2 regions of the Thalassobacillus hwangdonensis genome follow, and region 2 is predicted to be linked to the other one. Evidence: a T-box and tRNA genes for the amino acid it is inferred to sense, from the RefSeq annotation. Region 2 holds a T-box; the other holds one or more tRNA genes.
What was found. The T-box of region 2 lies ahead of thrS (threonine--tRNA ligase). A T-box ahead of a tRNA ligase gene usually reads a tRNA of that ligase, here a tRNA-Thr.
Positions count from the first base shown of each region.

Region 1: it encodes a tRNA-Thr, which carries the amino acid that the T-box ahead of thrS (threonine--tRNA ligase) is inferred to sense. The anticodon was not compared.

Region 1 is NZ_JBHTKL010000002.1:4,442-7,850, reverse strand. Features, by position in the region: gene rocF (arginase) at 1-718, opposite strand, end outside; gene ACFQ2J_RS07885 (HAD hydrolase-like protein) at 804-1,028, opposite strand; gene ACFQ2J_RS07880 (hypothetical protein) at 1,021-1,209, opposite strand; tRNA gene ACFQ2J_RS07875 (tRNA-Ala) at 1,349-1,424, opposite strand; tRNA gene ACFQ2J_RS07870 (tRNA-Lys) at 1,432-1,504, opposite strand; tRNA gene ACFQ2J_RS07865 (tRNA-Gln) at 1,510-1,584, opposite strand; tRNA gene ACFQ2J_RS07860 (tRNA-Tyr) at 1,722-1,807, opposite strand; tRNA gene ACFQ2J_RS07855 (tRNA-Thr) at 1,818-1,893, opposite strand; tRNA gene ACFQ2J_RS07850 (tRNA-Val) at 2,071-2,146, opposite strand; tRNA gene ACFQ2J_RS07845 (tRNA-Glu) at 2,153-2,227, opposite strand; gene ACFQ2J_RS07840 (S8 family serine peptidase) at 2,407-3,409, opposite strand, start outside.
Region 2 is NZ_JBHTKL010000001.1:1,357,957-1,361,365, forward strand. Features, by position in the region: gene thrS (threonine--tRNA ligase) at 1-1,738, opposite strand, end outside; T-box leader at 1,797-2,014, opposite strand; gene ytxC (sporulation protein YtxC) at 2,077-2,922, opposite strand; gene dnaI (primosomal protein DnaI) at 3,026-3,409, opposite strand, start outside.

The sequences.
Region 1 (3,409 bases), on a different contig from region 2:
CGACACCTGGGGCATCACTTGGATCCAGTCCATCCAGGTCGAGACTCAGATGAACGCCGTCGGTGCGATCTCTCAGATAATCGACCGTTTCTTTCATGACCTGGGTCATTCCCATACGATCAACCTCATGCATCGTGAATACCTTGATGCCTCTCTCTTTGATCAGTTCGCGTTCCCCTTCATCCAGAGAGCGAGCCCCGACAATCACGATATTCTCGGGTTTCAACTTCGGCTGGTACCCATGGATGTTGACCAGACGCTCATGGCCGATACCAAGACTGACTGCCAGTGGCATACCATGAATGTTACCGGACGGGGAAGTTTCACTGCTGTTCAGGTCTCCGTGTGCATCATACCAGATAACACCAAGATTCTCGTAATGCTTGGATACTCCTGCAAGCGTCCCCATCGCGATACTGTGATCCCCACCAAGAATCAATGGGAAACTGCCCTCACTAACAATTTGATCGACTTTCTCTGCAAGCAGTTCATTTCCTTCCGCTACTTCTTTCAAGTTGCGGAGGTTGTCCTGCATTTGAGGTTCTTTGCGATTCGGACGAGGAATTGCTACATCCCCAAGATCATCTATATCAAGCTTCAACTTTTCTAAACGTTCGATTACACCTGCGTATCGGATTGCGCTTGGTCCCATATCCACACCACGGCGGTTTTGACCAAGGTCCATCGGTACACCAAGAATAGAGATTTTCTTCATCATCATGTCTCCTCCTTTTTCATCTACCTATATTGTAGACGCTTTCAGGAAAATGACTCAACTGGACACGATTCTGTATATATATACGTTATTTGTGCGATAACAGCCAGCTTACTGCATCATTACAATCTTCCGCGACATAATGTAAATAAATGGAATTTAGTTGATTGCGTGCTTTCTTTCCATCTCCGGTCAGTACGAGTATGCTTTTGACTTCTGCACGATGTGCGGCGAGCATATCTTTCTCCCTATCCCCAATGACTACACAATCTTGTGGGGATAACCGGTATTTTGTTAATGCTTCATCAATCATTCCTGTGGATATCCGTAATTCCAGGCTGGTTGGTGAAAGAAAAGAGTTTGATGCCATTTTTTCTGAGGTTATCCAGAGACTTACGCACACCTGGGTATAATTGAAATTCTCCAGGATACTCGATTTGATCGGAACCACCTAGTGTTCCATCCCGATCAAGAAACACTGCCTTGATTGGCATGAACCCATCTCCCCCTTTTATTCGGATTTACCTGCAAGTACGACTTACCTCGTGAGAAACTCATGCCTTCACACGAAAAAAGCTGACATGAACGAATCATGTCAGCTTTCCATTTATGTATGGTATTGGTTTAAGTGAGTGGTGGAGCCTAGCGGGATCGAACCGCTGACCTCCTGCGTGCAAAGCAGGCGCTCTCCCAGCTGAGCTAAGGCCCCAAAAGAGTGAGCCATGGAGGATTCGAACCTCCGACCCTCTGATTAAAAGTCAGATGCTCTACCAACTGAGCTAATGGCTCAAACATGGCTGGGCCACCAGGATTCGAACCTGGGCATGACGAGACCAAAACCCGTTGCCTTACCGCTTGGCTATGGCCCAACAATGATGAAAGGAATATGTTTAATATAACCGATTTTCAAAAAATGAAACATCCATTATATAAAATTTAATATGCCCATAGGACAACAATCGTTTTCTAACTAGAAGCCGTTACATCGAAGTAAGAAAACATAAGATGGTGGAGGGAGTAGGACTCGAACCTACGAACCCGATGGGAGCGGATTTACAGTCCGCCGCGTTTGGCCAACTTCGCTATCCCTCCATAATATGAGTGGTGCCGGCCAGAGGACTTGAACCCCCAACCTACTGATTACAAGTCAGTTGCTCTACCAATTGAGCTAGACCGGCATTATTTGTTAAGATTACAGCAGATTAATTGTATTGTGCTCGTCTCGTTGCAAGTGAACTTGTGCAAAACTTAAAAGTTATACACAATCCAAATTATGACATCACTCGATCAGCATTGTCATAGCAAGGGTCGACATACTTATACACATTTATCCACATATTCAGTAATAGAGCAAATGGTGGAGGATGCAGGGTTCGAACCTGCGACCCCTTGCTTGTAAGGCAAGTGCTCTCCCAGCTGAGCTAATCCTCCAGTTAGTGGTGACCCGTACGGGATTCGAACCCGTGATACCGCCGTGAAAGGGCGGTGTCTTAACCACTTGACCAACGGGCCTTGCTTGTTTTCTTCGACACCCGCTCTGAAAACTGACAAGTATTATTATAACCACACACAAATATGTTTGTAAAGGCATTTTCGACATTTTTTTAATGTTTCTTTCTTTTTTCTATAAAACAGATTATTGATTACATAAGAAAAGCTCCCTGGACTTCAGGGAGCTTCTCCAAAAACCTTTACTCTTCCGTATTGATGAATAATTTACCCTCTGCTGCTTGCTGAGCCATGTTGCCGTAATCATCCATCGTCTTCACATTGATTTCTGCACCTTCCGCTACCAGGTTAGAGGTTGCTGTCCAATAACCTACATAGTGACCAGGTGAGACTTCCATCATTGGAAGATCATTTGCATTCGATAGATTGACCAATGGCATCTTAATGTAGAAGGTTGCATCCAATCCAGGTTCTGAATCGAACTCAATCTTCACGGACTCACCAGCCTGAAGATACGTATCTTCTGCAGGAGTCAGATTTTCGATTGGAGCCGCTTCAAATTTAGCATCGATAGTGATTTTCTTCGTGCGTTTGTTGCCAGCTAAGTCAATGGCACGGACTTTGATTTCATTTTCACCTTCATCCAGAAGGATACGTTTAGAGAACGTACCATCTTCAGATACGGAGGCGCGCTGACCATTGACCATTACACGATCAAGATTTTCGTCCTGTACTTCGCCTTCAACAGTTACAACCTGTTTGTTCGTCCGATCTCCATCTTCAGGAGAGGTGATTTGCAATCCAGGTTTTTGCTGATCAAGCGTAACTGTAACAGGCGCTGAAGGATCAGTAGACCCATTATCAGCATTTGAAACGGCAGTCAATACATTCTCCCCGTCATCAAGTGTGATTTCCAAAGAGAAATGTCCGTCTTCCGTCACTTCTGTGGATCCCACTTCTTCTTCGTTATTATAAACTGTTACTGTCGTGCCTGGTGCAGCTGATCCTTCCACTGTCGTATTCGCTTCATTCGTGTAGGAGCCGTCTGCTGGAGATTCAATGACCGGTGCTTCTGCAGCATAGCTGACGAGGGCACGGATCATATAGTTTCCTTCCGCTTCAGGAGCTTGACTCCATCCACCGCCAACCAATTGCCAGCTACGAGCTGCATAGTCACCGTCTTCATCAGTTCCAAGTCCAGGTGCATAAGGGTTCGGTTGGGACTGGATGTAAACCATATAGAAG
Region 2 (3,409 bases):
CTTCTACACGAACTCCAGCCATACGCAGCTCATCTTCCAGCTTCTTCGCATATTCAAGGTGCGCTTCTGCCGAAACTGGAATGATTTTCGCCTGTACAGGTGAAAGCCATGTAGGGAAAGCTCCTTTGTATTCTTCGATAAGGAATGCCACAAAGCGTTCCATTGTGGAAACAACTCCCCGGTGGATGACGACTGGGCGGTGATTATTCCCGTCTTCTCCAACATAAGTGAGGTCAAAACGCTCAGGAAGGTGGAAGTCCAGCTGTACAGTGGAAAGTGTTTCATCCTTTCCAAGTGCTGTTTTCACTTGAACGTCAAGCTTCGGACCGTAGAATGCCGCTTCTCCTTCAGCCTCTACATAATCAAGGTCCATGTCTTCCATCGTTTCCTTCAGCATCGCCTGTGCTTTGTTCCACATCTCATCATTATCTACATATTTCTCTTTATCTTCTGGATCACGGTAAGATAAGCGGAAGTAATAATCATTGATGCCGAAGTCTTTGTACACTTCCTGGACGAGACGGACGACGCGGATGAACTCATCCTTCAACTGGTCCGGTCTTGCAAAGATATGAGCATCATTCAATGTCATCGCACGGACTCGCTGCAACCCTGCAAGTGCTCCTGACATTTCGTGACGATGCATCGTACCTAGTTCAGCAATACGCACCGGCAGGTTACGGTAGCTGTGCAGCTGATTCTTATATACCATCATATGGTGCGGGCAGTTCATTGGACGAAGCACTAGATCTTCATTGTCCATTTCCATTACCGGGAACATGTCGTCCTGGTAGTGATCCCAGTGGCCACTTGTCTTATATAGATCAACGCTTCCTAAAACTGGCGTATAAACATGATCGTAACCAAGCTTCTCTTCCATATCGACGATATAGCGTTCAATTGTGCGACGCACTGTTGCACCTTTCGGAAGCCATAATGGAAGACCTTGTCCAACCTTCTGATTGACGGTGAAAATGCCAAGTTCTTTCCCTAGCTTACGGTGGTCACGTTCTTTTGCTTCTTCAAGCAATCGCAAGTGTTCATCAAGGTGTGCTTTCTTTTCGAATGCAGTCCCGTAGATACGCTGAAGCATCTTGTTATTGCTGTCACCACGCCAGTAGGCACCGGAAATACTCAATAACTTGAAAATCTTGATTTTACTTGTCTGCGGAACGTGGATTCCTCGGCAAAGATCGAAGAACTCCCCTTGCTTGTAAATCGTGATCGGCTGACCTTCAGGGATGGCATCAATCAGCTCATCCTTCAGGTCATCCCCAATTTCTTCAAACATACGCTTCGCTTCTTCACGAGAAACTTCCACGCGTTCGATTTCAAGGTTTTCATCTACGATGCGCTTCATCTCTTTTTCGATTTTCGGAAGGTCTTCCGGCGTCAATGACTCATCCATATCGATGTCGTAATAGAAACCGTTCTCGATGACCGGACCGACCCCAAGCTTCACGTTTCCGAAAAGACGCTTGACTGCCTGAGCCATCAAGTGTGCAGTTGAATGACGGAGCACTTCCACCCCTTCAGGATTCTTGTAAGTAACGATCTCAATCGCTCCACCTTGTTCGATAGGACGACGTAGATCATACAGCTCTCCATCTATTTTGATTGCTAATGCCTGCTTTTTCAGACCTGGGGAAATATCGAATGCGACGTCTTCTCCAGTTGTACCATGTGGAAACTCTTTGACATTTCCATCTGGAAAAGTCAGCTTAATCTGATCTGACATAGAAAACTCTCCTTTACCTCTTTAATGAATTAAAAAACGCCCATCCCTCTGCATCATGCAAAGGGACGAGCGTGTTCGTCGTGGTTCCACCCTAATTCCCACAGAAAAAACTGTGGCTCTGAAATCTTTAACGCAGATGTACGTCTTCAGCTACGTTCAGTTCACTGAAGAGGTTCAGAGGTGGTAAACATCCGTACGTGTGCAGGAAGCTTCCAGCCATGGCTTCCTTCTCTGTATCACCGTCTCCGAAGTTCGTGTCCTCGTCTTAACCTTTTGTGATTGAAGTTATATGTACGTATTATAGCGATAGACCACACATAAATCAAGCGAGAAACGAATTAATTCAAACCAGGTGATGTGAACGGAAATTGTTCCTTAGGTTTATACAATGCTTTTTCCTGAAAGATATTGATGATGGTCTGGACCTTGGGATCCGATGGGTCTGTACCATAGATGAATAAACGTTTTGGGGCGTAGATGAGCAGTGGAGAGATCATTCCATCTTCCCTGTCTCCTAAAAACAAGTGGACTGGCTCTTTGTTCATCTGGGCTTCCAGTTCCTCTTTTGCAATTCGTTTACCGTTTTTCTCAAAGAAATAAAAGCTTCTGCGATGCAATACATGCATTTCTTCGACCAATGATTCTTTTTTAGTCATGTACGTCCTCAACGAATCAACCCAACTCTGATAATCTTCCTCACGTTTGAACTCGTCGATCGCACTGCCGATATAATCAAGCAGTAGCATGCGGTGGTGCTTGAAACAGAAGCTCATCATATCATCGAAGGATAGCGCGGCTTTCAATTGAATTCGATCGCGAAGAAACTGCTTGATGGAGGCTTCCAAATCCGGATGCCTCACTCCTAGACGTTTTCGCTGATCACTGTCCCGAAGCCAGTCACATATATCGATGATCCGGTCGACCTCCTCGTTATCCTGATAGTAATAACTGCCCCGGATCAGCTTGTCCAGCCATAATCGGAGCCGATGCTTATGAATGAGCTGAACGAAGATATTCAACAGGAAATCGATTTCCTGGTGCTTCATATCGCTTGCGACAAGTGACACTTCATTCCTGCCTTTCTCATCCCCTCTCCACTGGACCTGATATTTCGCCCCTTCCTGCATGATAAAATCACAAAAAGACACCGTCTCTTGTCTTGATAAAAAAAAGATTCGTATCATATCAGAACCGTTCCCCCTAACAACAATCGATCTACTCTAACTATATGGGGGATTGTATAAAAAAATGCTTATCCAGATCGGAAGTCTGGATAAGCATATAAAGTCAATCCGCATTTCTTCGGTTATGGCTGTATAATGGGACGTCCTTGCTCACTTGTTTGATCCGTTCGATGATCCTTGACGCTTTCACACGTTCGATTTCGCCTCTATTGCTAGTCGCAAAAATTTCCTCGAGCTGCTTCAGATTGTAATTCGAACTGAAAAAGACAGGCAGTCGCTCCATCATCCGGTACTGCAAAATCGATCCGAGGATTTCATCCCTGAACCATGCAGATTGTGACTCTGCTCCAATATCGTCAAGCATCAGGACAGGAGCTTTTTTGAAGGCATCGATTTTAGTACTGATGGAATCGTCCTTGATCGATGATTTCATTTCCCGGACAAATTCCGGCATGTAGATGATCATCGATGGGATTCCTTTTTCACT